Regions from separate parts of the Caldanaerobacter subterraneus subsp. tengcongensis MB4 genome, predicted to be linked through region 2. Evidence: riboswitches for the same ligand, from Rfam matches in the RefSeq annotation. Region 2 holds a riboswitch; each other region holds the start of a gene.
The links. A riboswitch is a leader RNA that binds a small molecule or an ion and turns the genes downstream of it on or off. The one in region 2 is predicted to bind thiamine pyrophosphate.
Positions count from the first base shown of each region.

Region 1: another riboswitch for thiamine pyrophosphate. It lies ahead of thiC (phosphomethylpyrimidine synthase ThiC); the one in region 2 lies ahead of thiT (energy-coupled thiamine transporter ThiT).
Region 3: another riboswitch for thiamine pyrophosphate. It lies ahead of thiD (bifunctional hydroxymethylpyrimidine kinase/phosphomethylpyrimidine kinase); the one in region 2 lies ahead of thiT (energy-coupled thiamine transporter ThiT).

Region 1 covers NC_003869.1:1,522,451-1,533,865, forward strand. The annotation lists gene queF (preQ(1) synthase) at 1-286, opposite strand, end outside; gene TTE_RS07450 (QueT transporter family protein) at 276-758, opposite strand; gene thiC (phosphomethylpyrimidine synthase ThiC) at 877-2,175, opposite strand; TPP riboswitch at 2,244-2,346, opposite strand; gene TTE_RS07460 (RQC domain-containing protein) at 2,398-2,979, opposite strand; gene TTE_RS07465 (SWIM zinc finger family protein) at 3,038-4,714, opposite strand; gene hydG ([FeFe] hydrogenase H-cluster radical SAM maturase HydG) at 5,100-6,605, shown strand; gene TTE_RS07475 (hypothetical protein) at 6,580-6,858, shown strand; gene TTE_RS07480 (SIR2 family NAD-dependent protein deacylase) at 6,878-7,606, opposite strand; gene TTE_RS07485 (secondary thiamine-phosphate synthase enzyme YjbQ) at 7,742-8,158, shown strand; gene TTE_RS07490 (yteA family sporulation protein) at 8,188-8,808, opposite strand; gene TTE_RS07495 (DUF5665 domain-containing protein) at 8,824-9,066, opposite strand; gene TTE_RS07500 (trans-sulfuration enzyme family protein) at 9,303-10,484, shown strand; gene bcp (thioredoxin-dependent thiol peroxidase) at 10,497-10,970, opposite strand; gene aroF (3-deoxy-7-phosphoheptulonate synthase) at 11,051-11,415, opposite strand, start outside.
Region 2 covers NC_003869.1:2,398,174-2,405,724, reverse strand. The annotation lists gene polX (DNA polymerase/3'-5' exonuclease PolX) at 1-928, shown strand, start outside; gene TTE_RS12030 (MarR family winged helix-turn-helix transcriptional regulator) at 1,368-1,805, shown strand; gene TTE_RS12025 (ABC transporter ATP-binding protein) at 1,896-4,121, shown strand; gene TTE_RS12020 (ABC transporter ATP-binding protein) at 4,148-6,001, shown strand; TPP riboswitch at 6,066-6,169, shown strand; gene thiT (energy-coupled thiamine transporter ThiT) at 6,233-6,871, shown strand; gene TTE_RS12010 (phosphatase PAP2 family protein) at 7,009-7,545, shown strand.
Region 3 covers NC_003869.1:2,135,021-2,146,435, forward strand. The annotation lists gene TTE_RS10625 (methyl-accepting chemotaxis protein) at 66-2,045, opposite strand; gene thiM (hydroxyethylthiazole kinase) at 2,153-2,956, opposite strand; gene thiE (thiamine phosphate synthase) at 2,958-3,593, opposite strand; gene TTE_RS10640 (3-oxoacyl-ACP reductase) at 3,620-4,381, opposite strand; gene thiD (bifunctional hydroxymethylpyrimidine kinase/phosphomethylpyrimidine kinase) at 4,401-5,192, opposite strand; TPP riboswitch at 5,252-5,354, opposite strand; gene TTE_RS10650 (ABC transporter permease) at 5,478-6,239, opposite strand; gene TTE_RS10655 (ABC transporter permease) at 6,244-7,038, opposite strand; gene TTE_RS10660 (ABC transporter ATP-binding protein) at 7,035-8,027, opposite strand; gene TTE_RS14320 (MFS transporter) at 8,252-8,506, opposite strand; gene TTE_RS10670 (hypothetical protein) at 8,872-9,285, opposite strand; partial or broken gene TTE_RS10675 (transposase) at 9,443-10,863, shown strand; gene TTE_RS10680 (TolB family protein) at 11,205-11,415, opposite strand, start outside.

The DNA.
Region 1 (11,415 bases), 870 kb from region 2:
TTCTGTTTATTGCATGTTCTTGCAATATACCTACATTCCTATAAGATGTAAGGTAATATTTTAAGGATTTAAGTTCTACAAGTTTTTTGTGGGGTATATACCTTATAGTAAGTTTTGCATTGTCAGGTAATCCTGTCCAAGGGCAAACAGAAGAAAATTCATCGGTAATATACTCCACGATAGTATTTTTTTCAGGATACTCATATTCAATAGATTCTAGAACTTCTTTGTCAATTTTTTCGTAACCGTAAATGTCAAATCTTCTCTCTTTATATTTATCTGTCAAATTTCACAACTCCTTTCTTTTCAATTGTGAAAAGCAAAAAATATCCAGTTACCAAAAGTACAGTTTCCGCTACTCCCACGCTTAAGAAAGTCGGAATAAATGGTATGCCTGCAGAAACCTTTAAAGTAATTGCAACTGATGCTGCAATCCAAAGGGCTATGAATATAGCTCCTATCGCTTTGTGAGTAAGTCTTCCAATGTAGTATCCAATTGTACAGCCTATTAAGTTCGAAAGAGGCATAAAAATTAATTCCATTGCACCAGCAAATGGGCTAAACAAATTTGCAAAAAAATTTCCTATCATCATGGAAATAGCATATTTTTTATTGAATACTACAATGGATTTCGTAATTTCCCCGATTCGAAATTGAACGGGTAAAAACGAAATGGACGAAAATATAATTGTGAGTGCGAAATAAATTGCTGCAACAAGAGCAATTTCAGCTAAATCTTTTATTCTTTTTTTGGGCACAAAATTACCTCCCTTGTTTTGTTAACTGGGGTTACTGCGACCCAGGTGAGCATTTTGTTGCTCACTGCGATTAATTTTAACATGATTGTATGAGTAATTTGAACTAAAAAATAGCCTCTTAGCAACTTGTAGTAGGAGTTCCTAAATATTCACTCACTATTTGCATGGCACAGAATTTCCCACACATACTGCAGGTCTCCACATTAGGCTTATTCTTAGTTACACGGTATTTTTCGGCTTTTTCAGGGTCAATGGATAGTTGTATTTGTTCATTCCAGTCTAAATTTGCCCTGGCTTTTGCCATAGCTAAATCTTTTTCTCTGGCCTTTTTTATACCTTTCGCTATATCTGCAGCATGGGCAGCAATTTTAGCAGCAATGACACCTTCTTTGACATCTTGTATGTCAGGAAGTCCAAGATGTTCTGCAGGGGTGACATAACACAGAAAATCTGCTCCTGCAAAAGCAGCAATCGCTCCTCCTATTGCAGCAGTGATGTGATCGTAGCCCGGAGCGATATCTGTTACTACCGGCCCTAGCACATAAAAAGGAGCATTGTGACAAAGACTTTTCTGTAGTTTTACATTGGCTTCGATTTGATCAATGGGAACATGACCAGGTCCTTCTACCATTACTTGAACTCCTGCTTCTCTAGCCTTTTTAACAAGTTCGCCTAAAATTATCAGCTCTTGAATTTGAGCTGCATCGGTTGCATCTTCAAGACATCCTGGTCGAAGCCCATCCCCAAGACTCAGCGTTACATCATATTTCTTTGCTATGTCTAAAAGCCTATCAAAATATTGATAAAGGGGGTTCTCTTTTTCATTATGAATCATCCAGGCTATTGTAAAAGCTCCTCCTCTACTTACTACATTCATAATTCGTTTGTTGTCTTTAAGTCTTTTAAGGGATTCTAAAGTAAGACCGCAGTGGACAGTGATGAAATCAACTCCATCTTTTGCTTGTTCTTCTATCACTTTAAAAATAAATTCCTCAGGCATTGCTACAATGCTGCCGTATCTTGATATAGATTCTACTGCTGCTTGATACATAGGCACTGTACCAACAGGTACAGATGAGTTTTTGATTATTTCTCGTCGTGACTTGTTAACATCGCCACCAGTGCTTAAATCCATTACTGCATCTGCTCCAGCATCTATAGCTACTTTCAACTTTTCAATTTCTTTTCCAATTTCAGGAAAGGCATCGGAAGTTCCAATGTTAGCATTTACTTTTGTTGACAATCCTTTTCCTATGCCCTTGGGAACGAGATTTATGTGGTTAACATTTGCTGGTATTACTATTTCACCTTTTTTGACTTCTTCTAGGATAAATTCTTCAGACACACCTTCATAGTCCGCAACTATTTTCATCTCTTTTGTAATTATGCCTGATAAGGCATATTCTAATTGAGTCATGATAAAAACCTCCTTGAAGTTTTTAATAATAAAATATGCCCACCTGAAAAGGTGAGCACTTTTTACAAATTTCGTAAAACGTGCTTCCCTTCGCAGGCATTACCCTGGTCAGGTTCTAAGGGTCGGGAACGAATCCCCTCTCAGCCATTTTTGGCTCCCCTAGCACTTGAGTATTTAATTTTTAGAATAGAATAGGTTAAAGTAATTATATCACAAAATTTCTCAAAATCCAACTTCCATTAAATAATTAATTGCTTTTTGAAGCTCTGTTTGAACCTTTTTATATTCTATTCTCTTCCATTCTTTCAATAGGGGTATAAACCTGGCATTCTTCGTATTCTTGATTTTTTCGATTAAAAGAAGTATCATCCCTCGGTTTCTATCTTTTAATTCATAAACAAAACTATAATCTTGATCTTCCAAAATCTCTGTGAGTTTATTTAACAATTCATTTGCATAAGTTTCACGTTCAATTTCCCAACCTTTCTCCGTAAAGATAAGCACTGGAAGTCTCCCACTGTACTCAATTTTAAGATAGCCTGACTTTATCATCCAGTCAATCCGTTTGGTTATTTCCTCCCTCGTAAGTTCACAGTAATATCCATAAGAAGGACATTTGTTCAAACCATACTTTAAAACTTTTTTATCTTTTGAACCCTTAAGGATCTTTGCCAGCATACTGCGTCCACCTGTTCCAATCAGTTCATCTGCCGCGCGGAGTATAACCTTAATTTCTTCATCACTTAAGCTCTTAATCCCACCACTATTAAGTTTATATCTTACTTTCTGCTTAGTTCTCCCCATAAATAATACCCCTTATATTTTTCCCATTATTTTAATGAAGAGTCTCTTTGGTCCTGCCTTACTTAATTTTGCTAAGTTCATCAATAAATGCTGGTCTTTTTTTATACAACCTCATTAGCTCATTTATAATTTCTTTTTGGCTTTGCTCTCCTGCTATTTTTTTATATCTTTTAAGTATTCCACATACTTTTTGATAGTCTTTTCTATTTGATGAAGAGCTTGCAGCAAGTTTTATATATTTTTTGTACACTTCAATAACTTCATCTTTAAACTTATCTTTTAGCTTATCTGCATATTCTTCTATTCTTGTTGGGTTTTCTTTTACAAACTCCATAAGCTCATTCAAGTCATTTTCTTCTAATATGACCTTAAGATAAATATCTTTCCCATGCCATCCCTTATAGCTCTTTAATTCTTGTTTTAAATTATTGTAAAACTCTGCTCTATCGCCAGTAATTAATTCCTTTAGTTCTCGATAGTATTCAAAATTTCCATCAAACAAAAGCTCTTTTGCCAATTTCATTTGTTCTTCTTTTAATGAAAGCTTTTTATAGGCTTCATATCTCATCTTTTTCCATTTTGATACTAAACCAGGATATTGCCTGTCTTGTTCCTCCCACTTTAAAGCTAACTCTATGATTTTCTCATACTCTTTTTCTCTAAAACACTTTTGAATAAACACTTCTTTAAAAAAGTCAAATTCAAGATGTTCTTGTACGAATTGTTCTGCTTCTTCTCTACTCCCATATCTCTCTTTTATCACATAAAGAATTTGAAGTAATTTTTCAGTAATATATTTTCCATAGCGATTCTCGGTAGACCAATTAGTTACAAGATATTCTATTTTTGACACCAGTTTATCTCTCAGTTCCTCTATGTCAACAAAGTCAGCACAAAGCCAAAGTATATCAATTCTGTAACTTTCCCATCCATCAAAAATTTTACTTTCACTTAATGTCAATAACCTACTAAATATTTCCTTTTTTAAATTTATATCTAAGTTTTCGCTCCGGAATACTATGTCTCCTATAACTTCTATGGCGTCTGATACCAACAAATCTATACTTCCACCCGAATCATCTGCGTATTCAAAAGCCTGTATCGCTTCTTCAAGTACTAAAAATGCAATATCCAATGCTAAGAATATATCTTCAGTATCTCTGGCTTTCCACAATAAATCTTCCATTTCACTTACAAAATCATATGTTTCATTATAGGAAATAAAACCATCTCTGCCCTTATATTTCCTAACAATAGAATTTATTAGTTTTCTGCACCTTATAAGTTCTTGTTTACTGTCAACCTTTGAATATCTTAAGACGATCCTATTTTTTAAAGTTTCATCGTCTCCTATTAAATCCATTATAATATCTATTAACTCTTCTTTTGAAAGATTGTCTAATACTTCTTTTATATCCTGCTGTTCTTTAGCTCTTTTCTGTACATTTGAAGCTTCATTTTGACTGCTAAAAATCTCCACCAGTTTATAAAAAGCTGCTACCTGATGTTTACAAATAGGACCATAATCATAGGGGCAATTACATTCTGAATAGAGAATTTCCCCATTGTCATCTAGTTTTACCATAACCTCATAGTCATCACTACCTTGAATTTTAAAAATATATTCATTTTTTCCGGAATTATAAAGGTCTATTATGTTTCCTCCAACATAGTAATCGTAACCTCTATCTAAAATTATTTCATCGATATAGTCTTCAAAATCATATATGGTCATTTATACTTTCTCACCACTCTTTCTCAAAAAGACAACATTTAGTATTATTATCCAACCCCCACCAATTGCTATATAAGCAATTTTTTGTACTTTTATTATGTGGTTAATAATGTACAATTGACCCACTCCCAGCAAAATTCACCTTGGGAGGATTGGAGGAAAATAAAAATGCTCGGGAGTAGGTCACTTATAGAGTGGGTCTATTCTTATGATATATTAACTTAAAAGCAAAAGCAATTCTATTTTTTGTACTTAGTAAGATTTCATAGGACAATAATTATATTCATCATTTTTGTTGAAAATTTAACAATCCTATTGTATAATGTAATTGAAATGCTGAGCCCAAGGAGGTACTCTGAGGGCAAGGGAAGGAGGAAATTTAAAAATGGCTGTTGTGCTTAGTGAAAAAGAGAAAAAATGGATGGAAGGAGTAATCAAAGAGGAACAAATCACCAGATATCTTGAAAACGGAAGAGACTTCATTGATGACGAAGAAATATGGGAAAAACTGAGGAAAAACCAGAATCCTGATAAGCAGAGGATAAGAGAAATAATTCAAAAGTCACTAGAAATAGAAACTCTTGAACCTGATGAAACGGCTGCTCTTCTCAATGTTAAAGATCCTGAACTATGGCAAGAAATTTTTGATGCAGCAGCAAAAATCAAGAAAAAAGTTTATGACAGCAGAATTGTAACCTTTGCGCCCCTTTATTGCAGCAACCTGTGTGTAAATAATTGCGTCTACTGCGGATTTAGGAGAGAAAATACAGTCATCAAAAGAAGAAGGTTAACATTAGAAGAAGTAAGAAGAGAAGCAGAAGTTCTAGCAGGAGAAATAGGCCATAAGCGTTTAATTGCAGTATATGGTGAGCATCCTACTACAGATGCTAAATATATTGCAGATACAATAAGAACTATATATGAAGTCAAAGTTAAAACAAAAAATGGATATGGGCAGATAAGAAGAGTAAATGTAAACGCCGCCCCCATGTCTATAGAAGAATTAGAAATGCTTCGGGATGTAGGAATAGGAACCTATCAGGTTTTCCAAGAAACCTATCATCATGAGACCTATAAAAAGCTACACCCAGAAGGAACCATAAAATCCCATTATCAGTGGAGATTGTACTGTCACCACCGAGCACTGGAAGCAGGAGTTGACGATGTAGCTTTGGGAGTGCTCTTTGGACTTTATGACTGGAGATTTGAAGTAATGGGTCTTTTATATCACGCAAGAAATCTAGAGAAATTTTTTGGCATAGGACCTCATACCATATCTTTCCCAAGGTTAGAACCTGCTGCTAATACACCTTTTGCTCAAGAATCAAAATACAAAGTATCTGATGAAGATTTCAAAAAGTTAATAGCTGTCATAAGGCTTTCTGTACCTTATACTGGTATGATTCTAACCGCCAGAGAACCTGCTCACTTAAGGGATGAAATTCTCTCCATGGGCATAGTCACTCAAACGGATGCTTCTACAAAAATTGGAATAGGCGCCTACTCTGACAGGTACACCGAGCAGGAAGCAGAGAGACAGCAGTTCCTGCTAGGGGATACCAGAAGCCTGGACGAATTGATAAGAGAACTGGCAAAAATGGGGTATATAACAAGTTTCTGCACAGCAGGTTACAGATGTGGAAGAACAGGCAAACACATAATGACCCTTTTAAAAACAGGAAGAGAAGCTGTTTTCTGCAAGCTAAACGCCGTACTCACTTTTAGAGAATGGCTGGACGATTTTGCAAGCGAGGAAACAAAAATAGCCGGTGAACAAGTAATACAGAAAGAAATTGAAGAAATCAAAGAAAGAGTTCCCGCAGAAGTATTTTCAAAGCTCATGGAGTATTACAGGAGGATACAGAATGGAGAAAGAGACCTCTACTTCTAAGAAGCTATTGATCGAAGAATTTACCAGGCTCTCAGACTTAATAAAATCAAAGTACGGCGTGAGCTTGTGGCTGGTGGAAATTATGGGAAAAAGGCATTCGTATGTAGCAGGCCATAAAGAGGAATCATTCCTTCCACCCCAGGTTATTTATCTTAATGAGAGGTTTGCAATAGTATCAAATAATTGGGACAAAATTCCTGAAAAAGAAAAGAAAAAGCTTATCAATCACCTCAAGAAGTTCAGTGGCACATAAATGTGTGCCCTTTTATTTTTTATCCCTCCTTCTCTTCAAATTTCATGGCAAATTCAACCGCTCCCATTTGGAAAAAAAGATGTGCTTTCCTTGAAAGTGGAGTCTCTTCAGGACTTACCTCTACTACAAAAGCTCCTCTTTCAAGGGCCAGAAAAGGAAGAGAAGCTGCAGGCTGCACCATTAAAGATGTACCAATCACAATAAAAAGGTCTGCTCTTTGTGACAGCTCCATAGCCTCTGTAAGCTTATCAGATGGGAGAGGTTCACCAAACCAGACCACATCTGGTCTTACAATAGATCCGCATTTCGGGCACTCAGGAGGTATTTTGCTTAAAGGCACTTCTCTATTTATGCCTCTGAAGTCACATTTTGTGCATTTTACTTTCCATATATTCCCATGAAGTTCTATCACATTTGTAGACCCTGCTGCCTCATGTAAGCCATCTACATTTTGCGTAATTACTCTTACATTTTTAAACCTTTCCTCAAACTCTGCAATGAGCAGATGACATTTATTAGGTTTCGCTTTAGAAATTATCCTCCTTCTGTAATCATACCATTCCCAAACAAGAGCTGGATTTCTTTGAAAAGCCCATGGCGTTGCAAGTTCTTCTGGATTGTACTTTTTCCATAGCCCATCTTCTCCTCTAAAAGTAGGTATCCCACTTTCTTTAGATATCCCTGCTCCTGTCAGCACAACTGTCAAATTCGATTGAGGTAGTTTTTCTTTTAATATTTTAAAATCCATTTTCTTTTCCTCCCCCCTACATTTTTATCATTTAAAAATTTCTCCTTCAATTTCAAAACTCCTTTTTTCAAAAAAGCAACAAAACTATGGTAAAATATATCCTGTAGACAAAACTTCTGAAAGGGGAGTCGGAAGGTGAAAAGCTATAGAAAAGAACTCTGGTTTGAAACCAAAAAAAGAAGAGAGTTTATCAATATTACTCCTCTCGTGGAAGAATGCGTAAGAGAAAGTGGAATAAAAGAAGGCCTTCTTCTCTGCAATGCCATGCACATAACTGCCAGTGTCTTTATAAATGACGACGAACCAGGATTACATAAAGACTTTGAAAATTTTTTAGAAAAACTAGCCCCCGAAAAGCCTTATGACCAGTACTATCACAACACCTATGAAGACAATGCCGATGCCCATCTAAAAAGAACTATTATGGGAAGAGAAGTTGTCGTGGCAATAACAGATGGAAAATTAGATTTAGGGCCCTGGGAACAAATTTTTTACGGAGAATTTGATGGAAAAAGGAAAAAAAGAGTACTGGTAAAAATAATAGGAGAGTAAAAGGCACTTATGCTCTTTTTAAGTGCCTTTTACAAAGTCTTTTTATAATCTTCGTTGCTTATCTTGTCCGTCTCCTCTACATACCCTGCATTTTCTTCGTCGTATACCTCTTCGTAATGGTCAGAACCGCTTCTTGTCTTGTTAAATCTTGCAACCTCCTGAAAGGTGTCTTCAGCATCAAACTGTATTTCTCCTTTTTTGTCCTTATATCCCCATCCAAAGGGGTATTTTATGACTTTTTCCTCATTGGGTCTTGAATTTTTCAAATCCTTTAAGCTTAAGTCCTTTTCTTTTGCACAGGAGGAGCATAAAGTAGTATAGGGAATAGCCTCAAGTCTTTCTTCCTCTATGGGTTGCCCACAATTCTCACAAATTCCATAATTCCCATTTTCTATTTTTTGAAGTGCATCTTCTATCTGGCGCAGTATATTTTTTTCATTGTCTTTTAAAGCGTAATTTTTTTCTACTTCGTAAACCTCTGAAGCCATATCAGCTGGATGATTGTCCAAAAGAGAAAGCTCCTGATAGTATTCCCTCTGAGCAATTCCCCCTATCCCATCGTTTAAGTTCATCCTGTGTATGGTAGATAACACCTTGTTTTTCTCCTTAAGAAGTAAATTTTTAAAATGCATCAATTTTTCATTATCCACTATAATCAGCTCCTGTCAGTACAATTTTTGCTGTACAATCTTAACTATATCAGCTATAATATTCCCTATTAGAGGCAGGTTTAATACAACTAATTTTTGTAAGATATATATGATAATTGCGCCAAGTATTGTAAAACCGACTGCTATTCCAAAACCTCTCGCAACTCCCCCTATAAAATTTAGCCACAAAAGCCTATAAGGACTTTGCATAAGCTCTACATAGTCAGCTATTTTCATTTTTTCCATAAGCTCAGCCATCTGGTCAAGCTGTTTTTTTATAGCGATTAAAAGCAGATTATCCTTATCTCTTTTTTCCTCTTTATCATTCAACTGTTGTTTCCTCCTTTTTACTCAAACTTCTTAATTTAATTAATATGCATTAAGCCCTCTTTTATAATAGTTTACAACAAAATCCATCACAAAGAAAGGGTTGTTGACTTTTAATTTTTCGCATATTATGATAGAGTTAAAATCTGAAAATTGAGGGTGATAGCGTGGAACTTCATTTCAAAACAAAAGTAGTTCATATTGGAAATTATGTGGATGAAAAAATTCCTCCAAAACCCAAAACTCTCCCTATATATCAAACTTCTGTATTTACTTTTGATACTCTTGAAGAAGTTTATGATTACTTAGACGGCAATCCTTCAAGGTATATGTACACAAGGCTTGGAAACCCAAACCAAACTGCTGTAGAAGAATTAATTGCAAATTTAGAAGGAGCAGAGGCAGGGCAAGCCTGTGCTTCAGGGATGGCAGCAATTTCCTCAGCTCTCCTGGCAGAAGTAAATTCAGGCGACCACATAATCGCAGCAAAAGACATATACGGAGGAACAAACAGCCTTTTTAATTTGGAGTTTAAGAGATTGGGAATTGAAATAAGTTTGGTGGATTTTTCGGACTTAGAATCTGTAGAAAAGGCTATCAAGCCAAATACAAAAGTCATATACATGGAAATCATGACAAATCCTTTGATAAGAGTATTTGACATTGAAGAAGTTGTAAAAATAGCAAAAAGGCACGGATTAAAACTTATAGTAGACAATACTTTTACAACTCCTTACCTGATAAGGCCTTTAGAAGTCGGCGCTTATGCTGTAATACATAGCGCCACAAAATACATAAACGGACACAGTGATGTAATAGGAGGACTTATAGCAGGAAATAAAGAATTTATTTTCCGCACAAGGAGAATAGTCCACAATTTTGGAGGCTCTATGAGTCCTTTTGACGCATGGCTCACTTTAAGAGGTGCTAAAACACTGTTTTTAAGGATGAGAGAGCACTGCAAAAACGCAATGCGATTGGCCGAATTTTTAGAAAGCCATCCAAAAGTGAAAAAGGTCTTCTATCCAGGACTGCCTTCTCACCCTGATTACAGCATCGCCAAAAAGCTTTTTAAGGATGAATTTGGAGGCATGTTGAGCTTTGAAATTGACGGTGGTGAACAATCTGTAAATAGATTCATGCAGGAGCTCAAACTTATAAAATTTGCTCCATCACTGGCAGGAGTTCAAACCATGATAACACATCCGAAGTCCACTTCCCACAGGGCTTTGAGCAAAGAAGAATTAAAAGCTCTTGGAATTTCAGAAGGACTCATAAGGGTGTCTGTCGGAATTGAGGAAATAGAAGATGTGATAAGAGACTTTAAACAGGCTCTAGATAAAGTGTAAAGAGGGAGCTTTTTACACTCCCTCTTTTATTTCATCAAGCGCTTTTAAAACTTGATCCACATGCCCATCCACTTTTACCTTTCTAAATATCTTTCTCACAATTCCCTTTGAATCTATTATAAATGTAGACCTTTCTATCCCCATTTTCTTTTTACCGTACATATTCTTCTCTTTGTACACTCCATATTCAGTTGATACTTTTGCCTCTTTGTCACTTAAAAGTACAAATGGAAGACTGTACTTTTCAATAAACTTTCTGTGAGAAGCCTCGTCATCCAAGCTTATTCCGATGACAACCGCATTTTTATCCTCTATAGTCTTTATACTGTCCCTAAAAGCAACTGCCTCTTTGGTGCACCCTGGAGTATTGTCCTTTGGGTAAAAGTACAGCACTACATTTTTCCCAAGAAAATCTGAAAGAGATACCTGTCTACCATCAGCATCTGGAAGCACAAAATCAGGGGCTTTTTTGCCTACCTCTACCATATTATCCCTGCTTTCTAAAATTATTTTCTATGGATAATCATTATCTGATACTTAAATTATAGCCTCATTTCCTTCAAATGTCAACACCTTTTTATTTCTCTCATTAAATTTTCAAATTCAAGAAAATTGAGAGACTGCTCACCATCTGACAAAGCTTTTTCAGGATCAGGATGCACTTCTACCATTATTCCGTCAGCACCAGCACAGAGGGCTGCCTTTGCCATTGGGATAATTAAGCTTCTCTTCCCTGTACCGTGACTTACATCTACAATAATAGGAAGATTTGAAAGTTCATGGATTACAGGAACTGCTGCTATATCCAAGGTACTTCTTGTATAAGTTTCAAACGTCCTTATACCCCTTTCACACAAAATGATGCTGGTATTCCCTTCAATTGCAATGTATTCCGCTGCATAAAGCCATTCTTCATAAGTTGCAGAAAACC
Region 2 (7,551 bases):
GCATAATACTGCAATGAGACACAGGGCAAAATCCATGGGTATAAAGATGAATGAATACGGACTTTTTAAGGGAGACCATCTCATAGAGTGTAAAGAGGAAGAAGAGATATTTTCTAAGCTTGGCCTTTTGTATATTCCCCCTGAATTGAGGGAGGACATGGGAGAGATTGAAGCAGCAGAAAAAGGGGAGATACCCGTCTTGGTAGAGGAAAAGGACATTAAAGGAGTTTTTCACGTGCATACGACTTACAGCGATGGGAGAAATTCTCTAGAAGACATGGTGAGAAAGGCAAGAGATCTGGGGTATAAGTATATAGCGATTACTGACCACAGCAAATCCGCCTTTTATGCAAATGGGCTTACTGAAGAGATGCTTTTAAGACAGTGGGAAGAGATAGATGAATTAAATAAAAAATATCCTGATATAGTTATTTTAAAAGGGATAGAATCTGATATTTTGCCTGACGGTTCACTGGATTATGAAGAAGAAATTTTAAAAAGGTTTGATATGGTAGTTGCTTCAATCCATTCTCACTTCAGAATGAGCAAAGAAGAAATGACTAAAAGGGTCATAAAAGCGTTGGAGAATAAATACACTAAAATTTTGGGGCATCCAACAGGTAGACTCTTGCTTGCCAGGGATAGTTACGAAATAGATGTATACGCAGTGATTGATGCAGCAGCTCACTATGGAAAGATAATAGAAATTAATTCGAATCCCTTTAGACTGGACCTTGACTGGAGGTATATAAAATACGCAAAAGAAAAAGGCGTAAAGTTTGCCATAAATCCTGATGCTCACAGTGTTGATGGACTTGAGGATGTCAAATATGGCGTGGGAATTGCGAGAAAAGGCTGGCTTGAAGCCAGGGATGTGATAAATACTTATGAAGTGGAGGAAGTTTTAACTATTTTGCGCAATATGTGAAACTCTTTAGACTGTGTTAGTTTTAAGGCAGTCTCGTTTGTTGATAAAGTCCCATTCAATTAAGTGGCATTTTGTGTTAATGCTCCGGAGTTGCAAAGCGACTAAACTAAAGCTCGCTTGAGGGCTCAGGCGGGGTACCGGCCAATTCGCCCTTCGGGCTCAAAGTGGCCGCTCACTTCGTTCGCCCTGCTTTCGCTCCTCAAGTTCGCCAAGTTTTGTTACCGCTTTGGCAACAAGTCGCATTTACACACAAAATGCCACTTCTCTATTTTGTCAACAGTTTTAGACTGTCTTAGTTTTAAGGCAGTCTTTATTTTTTTATGAAAAGCTTTAGAGAATATTGACATACTAGATTGGGAGGAGTAAAATATATTTTGTGTCAAAAATATTTGCATACGAAATATTCGTATACGAAATAATTTTAAATGCGGTGGTGAAAATGGAAGAGATAAGCAATGGTTTGAAAATATTAAAGCTTTTAAAACAAATAGGTAACACAATAAAGCAGATGATGAAATACGAATGCAAGGAGTATGACATAACAGGCCCTCAGGGAATGCTCATGGGGATTTTAGCCCATTATGGAGAGATGAAAGTGAGCGATTTAAGTCAAAAATTGGGGCTTTCTAACAGCACTGTTTCTGGCATTCTTGACAGACTTGAAAAACAAGGGTTGGTTAAAAGGGTGAGAAGCAAAGAAGACAGAAGAGTAGTTTATGTCAGTGTTACTCCAGAATTTAAGGAAAAGTTTCAAAGGCATTTTAAAGAAGCGGAAAGAAAATTTGAAGAGTTGATAAATAGAGCTAGTCAAGAGGACCTTAATAAGATAATAGAGGGACTAGAAGCGTTAAAAAAAGTGTTAGAAATGAAAGGTTAATGAGGATTTAAAAAGATGATGGAAATAAAGAAGGAAAAGATTACAAGATAACTAAATGTAGCAAAAATTTAAGGAGGAGAAGGTGACTATATGACAAAGCTGGCAAGATATCTGAAACCCTATGCAGTATTAATTTTACTTGCAGTATTCTTCATATTTGTTCAAGCCATGAGTGACCTGGCGCTACCTGATTACATGTCTAAAATAGTCAATAACGGTATACAGCAGGGTGGAATAACAAATGTAGTTCCTGAAGCAATAAGAAAAAGTGAAATGGATAAGCTAATGCTTTTTGTCACTCCCAGTGAAAAAGAGGAGATTTTGAAAAATTACACACTCGTAAACAAGATGAGCTCTGATTATGACAAGTATGTTAAAAAATATCCTATACTTTCAAAAGAACCTGTTTATGTTCTTAATAATATAGACAAATCAGAAATTGACAAGATAAATTTGCCCTTAGGAAAGGCATTTCTTGCTGTTTCGGGAATTGAAAAGGCTAAAGAGAATGCCAAAAATGGAGTAATAGAATTTAATGGGAAGAAAATACCTGCAAATATGGACCTGTTTGCGATAATTTCACGAATGCCAGAGGAACAGCTTCTTCAGATAAGAGATGAAATGAATAAAAAATTTGAAGTTTTAGGGGATGACATGATAATTCAGGCTGCCACAATGGCAGTTAAAAATGAGTATAAAGCAATTGGCATAAATACTGATAGGATTCAGATGAACTACATTTTACACACAGGACTTCTTATGCTTCTGATAACTGGCTTAAGTGCGGCAAGCACTATCATGGTAGCTTTTTTTGCCTCCCGCACAGCTGCAGGAGTAGCGAGAGATTTAAGGAAAGACCTGTTTATTAGAGTCCAGCACTTCTCTAATGCAGAGTTTGACAAATTTTCCACTGCTTCTTTGATAACGAGGACTACAAACGATATTACACAAATACAAATGCTCCTTGTAATCATGATAAGAATGGTATTTTACGCTCCTATAATGGGAATAGGTGGAGTTTTCAGAGCTTTGAGCAAGAGTGTTTCAATGTCATGGATTATAGCATTGGCGGTTATTGTACTTTTTGGGATAATATCAGTCCTGTATTCTATTGCCATGCCTAAATTCATGTTGATGCAAAAATTAATTGACAGGCTCAATTTAGTTACACGTGAAAATCTATCAGGGATAATGGTGGTAAGGGCTTTTAACAATCAAAAGTTTGAAGAAGAAAGATTTGACAAAGCAAACCAGGATGTGACCAAAGTGGGTCTTTTCGTAAACCGCGCTATGGCGATACTGTTTCCTTCAATGATGCTTGTGATGAATGGTGTAACTCTTTTGATAGTGTGGGTAGGGGCTCATCAAATAGAAAATTCCAGCATGAGAGTTGGAGACATGATGGCCTTTATGCAGTACGCTATACAGATAATATTTGCTTTCCTGATGTTTTCAATGCTTTTTATAATGATTCCGAGAGCTTCTGTTTCAGCAGAGCGTATTGCTGAGGTTTTAGAAACAGAGCCCTCTATAAAAGACCCAGAAAATCCAAAGCAGTTTGATGAAACACAAGCAGGAACAGTGGAATTTAGAAATGTGTCTTTCAAATACCCTGGAGCTGAAGATTATGCTCTAAAGGATGTGAGCTTCAAAGTTTTGCCTGGTCAGACAGTAGGCATAATAGGAAGAACTGGTTCTGGTAAAAGTACTTTAGTTAATTTGATACTGAGATTTTACGATGTTACAGAAGGGCAAGTGCTGGTGGATGGGGTGGATGTAAGAGAAGTGAAACAAGAGGACCTTCGCCGCAGAATAGGGTACGTGCCTCAGAAAAGCTGGCTTTTCAGCGGTACTATTAAGTCAAATTTGAAATATGGTAACGACCTGGCTACTGAGGAAGACTTAATAGAAGCAGCGGAAATTGCACAGGCGATGGAGTTTATAAATGAAAAGCCCAAAAAGTTTGACACAGAAATTGCTCAAGGGGGAACAAACGTATCAGGAGGTCAAAAGCAAAGGCTTTCCATTGCTCGTGCCCTTGTTAAAAAACCTGAGATATACATTTTTGATGAGAGTTTTTCTGCCCTTGACTTTAGGACAGAAGCAGCTTTAAGGAAAGCTATTAAGGAAAAGCTAAAAGGCAGCACTGTCATAATGGTATCTCAAAGAGTTTCTACCCTTTTTAATGCAGATCAGATAATTGTTTTGGAGGAAGGAAGAGTTGTTGGCATAGGTAAGCACAAAGATTTAATGAGGACTTGTCCAACCTATAGAGATATTGCTTTGTCGCAGCTTAAGGAGGAGGAATTAGCATGAGCGGAGACAGAAAAGTAGATTCCAAAATGCCGCCAATTCCACATATGGGTAGGGGTGGAGGACCTCGGGCTTTAGTACGTGGAGCAGAAAAAGCAAAAGATTTTAAGGGAACGATGAAAAAATTTATAAAGTATTTGTCTGAGTATAAAATCTCTATAATAACGGTAATTTTACTGGCAATATTAAGTACCTCCTTTTCCATTGCAGGACCTAAAATATTGAGTAAAGCTATCACCAAAATTTTTGAAGGTGTGATGAACAGAATAACAGGTCAGGGAAGCGGAATAGATTTTGAATATATTGGAAGGATAATTTTAATCCTCATTGGATTATACGGGCTAAGCGCTTTATTTGGCTATTTGCAGGGCTGGATAATGTCCGGTGTTGCAATGAAAGTTACCTACAAATTTAGAAGGGAAATTTCTGAGAAGATTAATCGACTTCCTTTGAAATATTTTGAAGGCACGAATCAAGGAGAAATACTTTCTCGTATCACAAATGACGTAGATACAATTACACAGACTCTCAATCAAAGCTTGACACAGATAATTACTTCTGTGACCACAGTTATTGGCGTTCTGATTATGATGCTTACAATAAACTGGCTTATGACGTTGGTTGCTCTTTTGATTATACCTCTGTCTTCTTTAGTAATTGCTTTTATTGTAAAGTATTCTCAAAAATATTTTAGAGAGCAGCAAGATTATTTAGGGCATGTAAATGGGCATGTGGAGGAAATGTATGGAGGACATCACATAGTAAAAGCGTTTAATGGAGAAAAAAAGAGTATAGCCAAATTTGATGAGCTTAATAGCACTTGGTATGATGCTGCTTGGAAGTCACAGTTTTTGACAGGTGTTATGATGCCCCTTATGAATGTGATAGGCAATCTAGGGTATGTCGCTGTTACAGTTTTAGGAAGTTGGTTGGTCATCAAAAATGCGATAGAAGTGGGAGATATACAGGCTTTTATACAGTACATTAGGTCTTTCACTCAGCCAATTGCGCAGATTGCAAATATTTCCAATATACTTCAGCAGACAGCAGCCTGTGCTGAGAGAGTTTTTGAGTTTTTGGAAGAAGAGGAGGAAGTGCCTGACAATCCTAAGCCGATAAAATTGGAGGATATAAAAGGAGACGTTGAATTTAGGAATGTCAAATTTGGCTATAGGCCAGATAAAATAGTCATAAATAACTTTTCTGCTAAGATTAAAGCAGGGCAAAAAGTTGCAATTGTTGGTCCTACTGGTGCAGGAAAAACTACAATTGTCAAGCTTTTAATGAGATTTTACGATGTAAATGAAGGTGCTATCTTAATTGACGGTCACGATATAAGAGAATTTTCAAGGGAAGATTTAAGGTCCCTCTTTGGAATGGTGCTTCAAGACACCTGGCTTTACAATGGAACTATCATGGACAATATAAGATATGGCAGACTTGACGCAACCGATGAGGAAGTGATTAAAGCTGCTAAAGCAGCACACGTTCACAGCTTTGTCAAGAGCCTGCCTGGTGGATATAACATGATGATAAATGAAGAGAGTACTAACATTTCTCAGGGACAAAAGCAGCTTATTACAATAGCAAGAGCCATATTAAAAGACCCAAAAATTCTCATACTGGATGAGGCTACAAGCTCTGTAGATACTTTAACTGAAATACAGATACAAAAAGCGATGGATTATCTCATGAAAGGGCGCACAAGCTTTATAATCGCTCACAGGCTTTCTACAATAAAAGATGCAGATTTAATACTCGTTATGGACCATGGAGATATAGTAGAACAGGGAACCCATGAAGAACTTCTCAAAAAAGGCGGCTTCTATGCTAAACTTTACAACAGCCAGTTTGAGAGAGAAGAGGAGCAGCTTGTAAGTTAAAAGTATTGACACATAGCATAAAAAGTGGTAAAGTTAAAAATAAGCAAAACAAAATACGGGTGGTTATGTCCGCTGGGGGAGCCTGAAAAGGCTGAGACGGCAGAAATGCCGAACCCTTGGAACCTGATGAGGGTAATGCCTCCGTAGGGAATGCGGGCTCAAAAGGCACCGCATGAGGCGGTGCCTTTTTTCAGCGAACATAACCTCCTAAAAATGGAGGTGTTTTTGTTTATGTCCTATATTTTAAGCATATTTTCTGATTTTGCAGAGATAAAACCAGTGACCCTTTCTGTAATCCTAGCAATTTTGCTGGCAGCTTTTCTCTTGTATCTTATGAGGAAAAGTGTCAAGTTTGACACAAAAATGCTTGTTTATGGGGCCCTCTCAATTGCTATAGCTTTTGTTCTATCTTATATAAGGTTTTACCACTGGCCCCAAGGGGGATCTATTACACCTGCCAGCATGCTTCCACTGTTTGTTTTTGCCTATTACTACGGTCCCGGTCCAGGAATTGTCGTTGGAATGGCCTATGGGTTTTTGCAGCTGATTCAAGATCCTTTTATAGTACAATGGGTACAGGTTCTTTTGGATTATCCTTTGGCTTTTGGCGCTTTAGGGCTTGCAGGCTTTTTTAGAAAAAATTTAAGTTTGGGAATTTTAGTCGGCGGTTTTGGAAGATTTTTCTCCCACTTTTTGTCTGGAATATTCTTTTTTGCAAGCTATGCTCCAAAAGGTATGAACCCCATAGTGTATTCACTTTTAGTTAATGGCAGTATCATAGGAACAGAGGTTTTAATTTGTTTTGTAGTTTCCTTAATTCCTCAAGTGAGAAATGCCATAGAAGAAGTTAAGAAAAGAGCTTTGGCTTAAAAAGGGGATAGGGCCCCTTTATTTTTTTAAAATTGTGAAATCAACATGGAGGAATTTGAGGGTGAGCTCATAAGAGAGACATTTTATAAAAATTATGATAAGATAGAAATGAAGACTTTTAAAGAGGTGGCCTGTCAATGGAATTAAGAAAAATACTGCAGGACAAGGACAGAAATATATTTTTCTACATCAATGAGAGGATAAAATGCAGCCTCTTGGATAAAATAATGCCCAAAATAACTCATGCGGGTGGCCCTGTTTTCACCGTGTTTGTGACAGTATTTTTGGCCCTTTTTGGTAAAAATAATGTCAAAACGTCTGCGATAGAGGCTTTGTTTTCCCTTATAAGTAGTCATCTTTTTGTGCAACTGTTGAAGAGAAAATACACAAGGCCTCGCCCTTATATGGTGCTTGCAAATGCTAACACTTTTCGTCAATTATTAAAAGATTATTCTTTTCCTTCTGGACATGCGACTGCCAGTTTTTCTCTCGCAATGACTTTTTCAATATTCTTTCCCAACCTTGCAATTATCTTTGTTTCTCTTGCAGTACTTGTTGGACTTTCTAGAATATACATGGGGCTTCACTATCCTTCCGATGTTTTAATGGGTTCTACAATAGGCATTGCTTTTGCTTATCTTACTCATTTTATGAGTGTAAGAATTTTTGTGTAAAAATTT
Region 3 (11,415 bases), 260 kb from region 2:
TACTGAAATGTTTTTATCAATTGATAATAAATATCAAAAAAATAAAAGCGAGGGGAAATCCTCGCTCATTCTACCTTAAACTGCTTAATCGCCTCAATCAATGTATTGGCATAGCTCTTTAACTCATTTGCAGTAGAAGCCATCTCCTCCACTATCGCCGACTGCTCTTCTGATGTGGCTGATACTTCCTCTGCCGACGCTGCCGCCTCCTCTGATACTGCCGCTATGTTCTGTATTGAATCTACTATCCTGTTCTTGTGCTCCTCTATCTCCCTCAAAGATTTCGTCAAATTCTCTATCTTCTCCACTATGAACTTCACTGCATTTAGTATCCCTTCAAATACGTCCTTTGTCGTATTTACTACTTCGCTCTGCTCCTCTATTGACTTCGTCGAATCCTCCACTGTCCTGTGGGTGTTGTTTATCGTAGACTGTATCTCTGCTATCAAGTTCGCTATGTTCCTCGCTGCCTGGGAGGACTGCTCCGCTAATTTCCTAACTTCATCCGCTACAACTGCAAAGCCTCTTCCTGCTTCCCCTGCCCTCGCTGCCTCTATCGCTGCATTTAAAGACAATAAGTTCGTCTGGTCTGCTATATTTGTTATTGTCTCCACTATCTTTTCTATCTCTGCCGACTTCTCTAACAGATAATTTGTCGCCTCTTTTACGTTGTTGTTGGCTTGTATTGTGTGCTTTGTCTTTTCTATTAGCTCTTTTATCGTAACAAGACCTTCATTTGAAACCATGTTCACATTTTCTACTTCATGGTTTATTTCCTCAGCGTTTTTGAGAGAGCTATCTATAAGCTGCCCTAAGACCACAGTTGCATTGGCGCTTTCTTCTGCCTCTTTCGCCTGACTTGATGCCCCTTGAGCTATTTCTTCAATCGCCTTTGCTACATCCTGTGTAGCCTGAGCTGCCTGCTCTGAAGCAACTGCCAGGTTTTCTGCAGAGTGGTTTACAGATTCTGATACGCTCTTTATGTCAAATATTAGCTTCTTTATGCCTTCTAACATTGTGTTAAAGCTATTTGCAAGTACTCCTACTTCGTCCTTTGTCTTTACATCGGCTCTTACCGTGATATTGCCTTGTGAAGCTTCTTCCATAGCAGCTACTACTTTCTTTATGCCTAAGGATATGGAGTTGGAGAAGAAGTATGCAATTACAATGCCTATTAGAAGTATTACTATGCTTACTGTGATTATGAAATTGGTAATCTTGTTCATGTCTCGTACTAGTTCTTCATTCTCCATGGCCACAGCTGCTTTCCAGCCAAAAGCCTCTAGATTTCTCACACTGGCAAATTTGTACGCCCCATTAAAAGTGTAGTAAACAGTGCTGTTATCAGTCTCTATTATTTTTTTCCCAAAATCGTATTTATATATAGAGGTAAAAAGCATATCCTTTTTGGGATGAACTATAACTGTGCCGTCTTTTGTGAGTATGTACAGGTAACCTGTTTTCCCTATGTTAATTGAGGCAATATTTTTTGAAAGCTGCTCTAAAGTTATGTCTATCCCCACTACTCCTTTTAAGTTGCCACTTGAATCAAACACAGCCTTTGCAATTGTTATCTCAGGGATTTTGCTCACAAAGTCCTGATAAGGTTTGGTCCATACAGGTTCTCCCTTGGCATTTACCGCATCCTTATACCAAGGCCTTTCCGTAGGGTCATAATCTCCTAAATCCTGTGGTGGATATAAAATCATCTTCTTTGAAGGAGTAGCAAAATACACATTCATCGCATCAGGCATAGCCTTTTTAGCCTCTTCCAGCTTTTTAAGCACTGCCTCATCAGGAACAGTCTTTTCATCGTAATCAGATATGACACTAGATTGCGATAAAATGTCCAGCACAGACTCTGTATCTTTTTTAAAAGAACTCACATATTTGTTCAGAACAGATAGAGCTGCCTGGTTGGAATCGTTTATTTTAACTTTAAGAACAGATTCTGCAATTCTCGTTGCAAAAAAACCACTTATAGCAAGAGGAATTGATATCATCAACACAATAAAAAGTAAAAGTTTTGTCTTTATGCTTTTCATCTTTAGTGCCTCCCCTTCTTCTGGCTTTTGTCTTTTGTAATAATTTAGCTGCCTCTCACCTGCCACCCCCTCTTTAACAATCTTCGACATAATCTGACAAAATTATATCATCCTTTTACAATCAAGTCAATTTTCCTCTCTGATGCCAAAACTCCAGGACTTAAATTGTATATCTCATCAAAAAAGGCTACTTTAAAACTTCCCGGGCCTTCAACCTTGGGATTTTGCGCCGCCTTCTCTCCTGCAATTCCAAATGCGACAAAGGCCTCCAAAGTTCCATCAAAATAATCCTCAGCCACTGCACAAAAGCTCGCCACCACTGATGTGAGCATGCACCCTGTACCTGTTATTGTCCCCATCATAGGATGCCCATTTTTTACATAGGCAATTTTCTTTCCATCAGTTATGACATCCACTTTTCCTGATACTGCAACGACACATCCACACTTTACTGCAAGGTCATAAGCAATATCGGATATATCTTCCTCTTCCTCTACCGCTTCAACTCCCCTTATTTTTCCTGTTCTCCCACTTAAAGTAGAAATTTCTGCGCTATTTCCCTTTATCACACTAACCCTGACTTCCTCAATAATCCTCTTAGCGCTTTTAGTCCTCAAACTTGTTGCTCCGGCTCCAACCGGGTCAAGAATCACAGGTACGCCGTGCTGGTTTGCCGTTTTACCTGCTTTTATCATGGTATTAACTTCTTCCACGCTTAAAGTGCCTATATTTAGAACAAGAGCATTGGCATTTTTCACCATTTCTTCTACTTCTTCAGGGGCATATGCCATGACAGGCAATGCCCCTATAGCCAAAGTTACATTAGCACAGTCATTTACTGTAACCACATTTGTAATATGATGTATAAGAGGTTTTTTGTCTCTTAAAAGCTTCAAAACCTCACTCCCCATATTATTTCCCCCTCTCTTTAAAAGCTCTTCTTATTTCCCTTAACATATCTTTCGTATTAGCCTCAATATCTCCATCAAAAATACCTGCTATTGCAGATATCCCATCTACTCCTGAATGCAAAATCACTTCATAAGCATTAGTTTTATTTACCCCTCCTATGGCTACCACAGGTATATTTACAGCTTCTTTTATTTTTCTAACTCCTTCTATACCTATGACCTCTGCTTCAGGTTTTACAGGCTGTGCAAATACGGATCCTGCTCCTATGTAGTCAGCTCCTTCTTTTTCTGCTTTTAAAGCTTCTTCAACGGAATACGCAGACCCTCCCACTATTTTGTCAGGTCCCAATATTCTCCTCACAACGCCAACAGGCAAATCATCAGGCCCTACATGTACACCTTCGGCATCTACAGCCAGGGCTATATCAACTCTGTCATTTATAATTAGAGGAACATTATATTTTCTTGTAACTTCCTTTACTTTAAGGGCAATTTCATAGAATTCTCTGCTGGATATATCTTTTTCCCTCAGCTGAACCACAGTAACACCATTTTTAATAGCTATCTCCACCGCTTCAGCTATGTCCATCCCTTTTATAAAGGACCTGTCAGTGATAGCATACAAAGTAAAGTCTATCCTCTTCACAACCTTTACCCCCTTATTCAATCCATCACAAGGCCGCCATCTACAACCAAATTTTGCCCTGTTACCGCTCTCGCCCAAGGTGAAGCAAAAAACAGCACTACATCAGCCAAATCTTCATGAGCAGTAACTTTCTTCAAAGGAGTGGTCTGTTCAATTAAATCAAAAACCTCTTTGCTGGTAGCCGAACTCGCATCTGTAACTTTTAAAAGCCCTCCGCTTACCATGTTGACAGTGATGCCATACTCTCCCAATTCTTTTGCCATATTGCGTGTAAAACCGATCAGAGCAGCTTTAGCAGTGGTATAATCGTGGTAAGGAACCACTGGATTCTGAAACAAATTAGTCCCTATATTTATAATTCGGCCAAAGCGCATCTTTTTCATATCTTTAAGTCCTGCTTTTATAGTGTTCAAGGCCCCTTTTACAGCTCCTTCTAATTGTTTTAAATAATCTTCCCACTCAATTGTTTCAGGAGTTTTTCTGTTCATCGGATCAAAAACATAGTCAATCAGCGCATTGTTCACAATAGTAGTGACGGGTTTCCCAAAATACTTCTTTGCTTCTTCAAACATTGAAGCTACTTGATTAAAATCTCTTACATCAGCTCTAATAGCAACAGAATTTCTTCCCAGCTCCTCTGACAATTTTTGCGCCTTTTCTTCGCTTTTATAATAATTTACTACCACGCTGGCTCCTTCTCTAGCAAAAGCTTTAGCAATGGCAGCACCTAAGCCTCGGCTAGACCCTGTAACAAGAACTACCTGTTCTCTTATTTCCACAACAAACATCCTCCTTATTCTATTCTTTAAATTCAACATTCCAGAAATGATTTGTGGGTCCCACTCCATGCCCTATAGAAAGAGAATTTTTTATGGCTCCTGTGATGTACCTTTTAGCCCTCTTCACCGCCTCTAACAAATCATATCCTAAAGCCAAGTTTGCTGCTATAGCTGATGAAAAAGTGCATCCTGTCCCATGTGTGTTTTTAGTGTTAATTCTCTCCGCTTTAATTTCGTAAAATTCTACTCCATCATAAAACACATCCACCGCTTCTCCTTCTAAATGTCCGCCCTTTACCAAAACTACCTTTGCGCCTAAACTTAAAATTTTCTTTGCAGCTTCCTTCATATCCGAAATGTTCTTTATCTCCATTCCTGTTAATTCCTTAGCTTCCATCAAATTTGGCGTAACAACAAGGCTTAATGGCAACAGCTCCTCCTTTAATGCTTTCATCGCCTCAGGTTTTAAAAGAGGGTCTCCACTCTTCGCAATCATGACTGGGTCTAAAACAACTTTTTCTACTCCGTATTCTTTTAAGCCCTTTGCGATAGTTTTTATAATCTCTTCATTGGATACCATGCCTATCTTAACTGCATCCGGATACAGGTCTTCAAAAATTGCTCTCATCTGCAAATAGACCATGTCAGGGCTTACATCTTCAATTCCTAAAACTCCCATAGTGTTCTGAGCTGTTATTGAAGTAATGACGCTCATTCCAAATACTCCGTGGGCAGAAAAAGTCTTCAAATCTGCCTGGATTCCTGCTCCTCCTCCTGAATCTGAACCAGCAATTGTAAGAGCTAATTTCATATACTCACCTCCAAGATAATAAAAATATGCCCACCTGAAAAGGTGAGCACTTTTTACAGATTCCGTAAAACGTGCTTCCCTTCGCAGGCATTACCCTGGTCAGGTTCTAAGGGTCGGGAACGAATCCCCTCTCAGCCATTTCTGGCTCCCCTAGCACTTTGATATTCAATTTTTTTAAGTTCTTTTGCTTCTATTATATCATAAGATTAGAAAAATTCAATCCAATTTATTTTCAAAAGCATCAAATTTTATAGGCTTTATCTGTCACGCAATTTATAATCTTAATCACAATTCTCCTGTCGACTGGTATTTTTTCAGCCCTTGGTAAAGGATAATTTTTAAAACCAAATAATATAATAAGGAAGATGAATAACACCATATATTCTCATATATACTGCTCTTACCAAGGGCAATCCTTGCAGGAATTGCACTAAATAAGAAAATGGGAATTGCATATATGAGAAGATTACGGAAGATTTTTGGGAAAACCGTATCAGGTTTTTCTGCCATTGTTAAAAGCTGCAAGACTATCGCTGAAATTGCTTCAGACCTTAAACCAAAAAGAGTAAAACTGTATACTATGAAAAATAAAAGTCCCATTAAAATAGAAGCACTGAAAATTGAAATGATATAAGCTATTGTCAATTTAATTCCACATATTTTCATACACCATATATTTAGAAATATTAACAAGGGGGTTGAAAGAGCTGCAGGAAAATTTAGGTTTTTTAGTACAATGTATTTTATGAGAGGCTGTGGTTTTAGTAAATCAAAATCAAAATACCCTGTTAAAACTGATTGTCCAAACTTAGAAACAGCTTCTGCAAAGAAAATTGCATATAGGTTGTTTACTAAAAAGAAACAGGTTATATAAAAAAGAATTTCTTCTCTATTATAATCACCAAAAACGTCAATTTTTTGAGTAAGCAGGTAATAGCCTAAAAATGTTGCAGTGTATAAAGATAAGTCTGCCAAAAACCAGCTTACCAAATTTGCTCTATATTGAATTGCTTTTTTAATTGAAAATCTTATAGATTCTATTAGCATGTTTTCACGCCCCATGAGAGGTGTATTTTTTTAATCCATTTTTCATAAGTAAAAAAACAATGAAACCAAGTATTAACACCCAGACTAGCGAAATAAACAATCCTTTATTTACTATTTCAATGTCAAAATTAGCATCACATATAAGCTTTGACGGGATGTATGTCATATAAGGGAAGGGAGTCATTAGCATAATTGATTCAATTTTGCTAGGCAAAAGGTCTAAAGGGAAAATGGCACCTGAAAGAAGACCTGTCAGTAAGTTTCTGATGGCAGCTATGCCCCATATTTCTGTCAGCCAAAAAGATAACAATCCTATTATAAAGGAAAATAAAGCATTGAATAAAAAACCCAAAATTAACGCTAAAGGTAGGTATAACAGCCGGTTTGCTGGGATTTCAATTTTTGCCCAAATTGAGGTCATAATAATTACTGGCATATATAAAATTGCAAACTTTGCAAGGCTTGAAGATATGTGACTGTATGAAATACTGGTCAGATAATTCACTGGAAGTAAAAGCTTTTGGCCAAATCTGTAGGTTTTTATATCCTTTTCAAGGTCATGTTCAGCATGAATTTCTGTGAATAGAAGTATTGCATTAGAAATGATAATATAAATCATCATTTCTTTCAGAGTGTAATTTATGGGATTTCTTTCAATTAAAGACCTCCAGAGAAAGAAGTTTATTAGGATTGGTACAATTAGGGAACTTAAAAGCTCTCCTATAAGGTAAATTCTATACATTAAGAGTCTTTTTATTGAGTAGTCAAAATATCCCATGAAAACATACAATGTCCTCATTTTTCTGCACCCTTATACAATGACTCTATGATAATATCGAGAGTATCATCGTGAAAATTTATATTTGAAATTTCAGCTTCATTTGACAAAACTCTCATTACATTTATCGTTTCTTCTGGACTAAATCTGATGAAATATTCTTGTTCTTCGCTTGCTTTTTCTACTTTATAATATTTGCTGATTCTTTCAACTGCACAATTGCTTGCGTTAAATCTAACCTTTCTGATGTTGGGAATCATACTTTTCAGTTTCTCAATTGTTCCATAATATAGCTCTTGACCTTTGTGGAGTATATAGATGTTGTCGCATAAATCTTCAATATCAGTTATGTAATGGCTTGTTAGTATTATAGAGGCATTATATTTCTTTTTATAATTTTTTAAGTAATTTCTAATTGTCCTTTGGGTGATAAAATCCAAGCCTAAAGTAGGCTCATCAAGAAAAACAATTACTGGCAGATGAATAAAAGATAATATCAATTCACCTTTCATCCTTTGTCCTAAAGACAGGGTTCTGACCTGTTTTTGCAGGTCTATTTCTGACAAGCCCAATTCTTCTGCCATTGATTTTGCCCTTGAAATTGCTTCTCTTTTGTCAATAGAGTAAATGGAGGCAAAAAGTTTTACAGAATCAATAATAGATAAATCAGGATCTAACTGCCCTTTTTGTCCCATGACTAATGATACTTTTCTTCTATAATCTTTGCTTCGTAAAAAGGGGTCTTCTCCCAGTACTCTTATGATACCTTCATCTGCTTTAATAATTCCAGATACTAGTTTAATAGTAGTAGTTTTCCCCGCACCGTTTAAACCAATCAGTCCAAGTATTTCTCCTTGATTTACAGTAAAAGAAATGTCCTTTACTGCTTGTATGTACTTGTACCTTCGCTTAAAAAAGCTTTTAACTGCATTTATCACGCCATTTTCATTTTCTTTTATGTATACTTTGTAAGTTTTACTGACATTTTTAACAATTATCTGCGAATTCATGACCCTCTCTCCTAAAAAGTTCAATCGGATTATTGCTATATTATCTCAATGCTATAACTTTTTACAAAATGTCGAATCTTAATGAACCAAGTTGAACTTTCTTCTCAGCAGTAGAGAAAAAATTCCGAAAATAGACTGAAGAAAAACTAAAACATAAAACAACAACGGATCTTTTGCTATAATATAACCCAATACTAAAAACCCATTTATCATTTGTGAAAATATTAAGATTTTTTCCTTGAAGTAAAATCTGAAAACCACCCTGCAATGGGACTCAATAAAATAATAGGCAACATAGAAAAAATACTGAAAATAGCTACAGCACTTGCAGAATTAGTAATTTGATAAAATAAAACTGTCCTTGCAATTATAGTAAGTCTTCCACCTATGGTGTTCTGAGAATAGCCAAGCCACACTTTAAAAAAAGAAAGATTTTCTTTTAAAAATTTTATAAAACGAGATAGCTTAAATCTAATCAAAACTTCCACTCCCTTTTTTAATACATTCCCAAAACCCCTTTCTTTTTAGCTTTTTTGTCTGCTATATCAAAGATTAAAAGGCCTATTACAAAAAACAGTATAGAGGTTATCACAAGTTTTACAAAATTAACCTGAATTGCTTCTATATTTTAAGTAGTTTTTATCTACTCCGAAGTTCTAGATACAAACTTGTATAATCACGTATTTCCCACGATTTCTCCAAGATGTAGACTCTTAATATATACAATAACGCTAATTAAACAGGATTAAGCCTGTAACAGTAAAGATAACTGTCTTCTTTGTCTTTTTCGTTTAGCTTCTTTAAGTTTCACAGACTCTTTAAAAATACCTTCTTATGTAGAAATTTATACTTTTAGCAATTTCTTAACTACACTTATAAAATAATAAGGCAGCATTATAAGTATAAGTCCTCCTACTATAGTGTAAATAATTAGTACAAACCACTCTATAATGGGATGATTCACAAACACTTTACCCAATGCTTGGAAAGGTGAACTGCCACATCCAAAAATACATCCTACAAGTCCGATAGTCCATATAGATAAATCCAATCCAGCAGCATACGGAAAGAGAAGAAGCTTAAACAGCCACATCAAATTATCAGCTCTAGCTATATCAACTACAGCAATAAAAGGTTTAGACTCCATTAAATAATTTCCCATAAAAAATTGGCCTCTTCTTATAGCAATTTCGAAAAATCCAAAAGATATTAATCCCCATAGTAAACCCATTAAAAATGTAATTTTCTTATACTTCAACCTTCACCCCTCCTTTCTTTAAAATATAAATAGGTCTTTGCAGAATCCCAAAATCCTTATGAACTAAGGGATTCTGCTGTATATTTTCAAAGGAATTCCTCCACTTTTGTCGAATTTATATAGAGAACCAAACCCAAAAAGAAATGGAGGAAATTCTATGAAAATCAAAGCTAAACAAATATCTCTCTCTCCGATATTTACCATGATGTTCAAGCCTTCTTTGAAGAAGATAAACCCAAGTTTATTAAACTCTTTGAATCTTTTGTTGATTTATCTGAACTTATTCCATCTTCTTTTTATGCCCACTATTATTCCCACTTTGGACGTCATAGAGATTTTTCTCTTGAATCTATGCTCACTGCTTTGTTTATCCAAAAAATTCTCTCTATCCCTACTGTTCAACTCCTTGTCCATGCTCTTAAACTATCTAAAGAATTAAGAGAGCTTTGTGGCTTTAAAAGAGTCCCTCATCCTTCTCAATTCTCTAGATTTAAATCCATTTTCCTCAAAGATTTGGAGAATTTCTTCAATAATCTTGTTAATTTAACTGAGCCTATTTGTCAGGCTATTAATCCTTCACTTTCTAATATCCTCATCGCTGATACTACTGGCTTTGAACCTTATGTCAGAGAAAATAATCCTAAGTTCTTTGATTCCCTTTATAGAAATATTAAAAAGTTCTCTAAATCTAATCCTGATTTTGATGCCCACTCTTATGCTTGCTCTAAAATGCCTAAGTTTGCTCACTCTAATCCTGATGCTAAATTCTCTTATATTAATGGGCATTATTGTTACTCTATCAAAGCTACCATTCTCACTAATGGCTTAGGCATTATTCAGCATATTAGTTTCTATGACGATGATTCTTTAGATGTCAATACTGCTAAATCTGCTGCCGAGTCTAAAGATTTGTACGATTCAAAAACTTTAATCCCTTCTCTTAAGGAATTCTTTAATTTGCATCCTAATTTCTCTTATAGATACTTCTTAGGTGACGCTGGGTTTGATTCTTTTGATAATTACAAATACTTGTTCTCAGAGCATGGCATAATACCTATTATCCCTATTAACCCTCGAAATTCTAAAAACTTACCTCAGCCTACTTTTAACTCTGATGGTATCCCTACCTGCCCCCGTGACCCTTCTCTTAAAATGTCCTATGATGGCATCGTCCGGGAAAAAGGTAGAGCTACCAGAATTAAATGGCTTTGCCCTATGTCCAAAAAAGTTAGACTAAATGGTAAAACTACTTATATCCTTCAATGTGATAACCCCTGTACTCCTTCTAAATGCGGCAGAATATTCTATACTACCCTTGATATTGATTTTAGAAAAAATACTGTTGTCCCTCGTAACTCTAAAAAGTGGTCCAAACTTTATGAAAAACGCCCTATTATTGAAAAATCTATTTCCCTTTTAAAAAGTTCTATCGCTGTTGATAGCTTTAAACTCATAAATACCAGGTCTATCAAAGCTGATGTTTTTCTTGGGGCTATCACTCAACATATTGGTTTAATTATTACTGCAAAGCTTGGTATTTTTGAACATCCTTTATCTTTGAAAAAACTTTTGGCTTGATGACTTGTTCTTATGGTTTGATTCGTTTGTCACCTTCTTACATTAAAAAGGTGTGTTAAGTTTTGTCTTTTGGGGATTTGTATCTTTCTTCCATTTCTCTTTTTTTACTAAATTAACATGTAATTTTCCTATTTTATCCCTAATAATGTAACTTTTTTTACTTTGATATTTACTTCATTTTGCAATCACCTATTAAAATATAAAGAGAACTTTGTAGCATTTCAAAAACCTCAATCTTTACAATTCTCTAGCTCTAAATCCGCTTTTTACCGATCTTCTTTAACAATCTAAAAACTCATAAATATCAAGTTAAAAGCTTAATGTTTTTCTCGGCGCCTAATTTAACTGTCAAAAATCCAGGAAGAGATCTGGTTTGTCCCATCAATCACCTTTGTGACACGTATAAATAACCGTGTATTATCCAGCCAGTTAAAACTATTCAAAACAGTTCTTAATCCTTCCGGTAAAGGAACTCGTTTAATCAAAGTCTCTTTTTTATTAACTAAATTTACTACTGTAAGATATTGTAAAGTATCATTGGAGTCAGGAGCA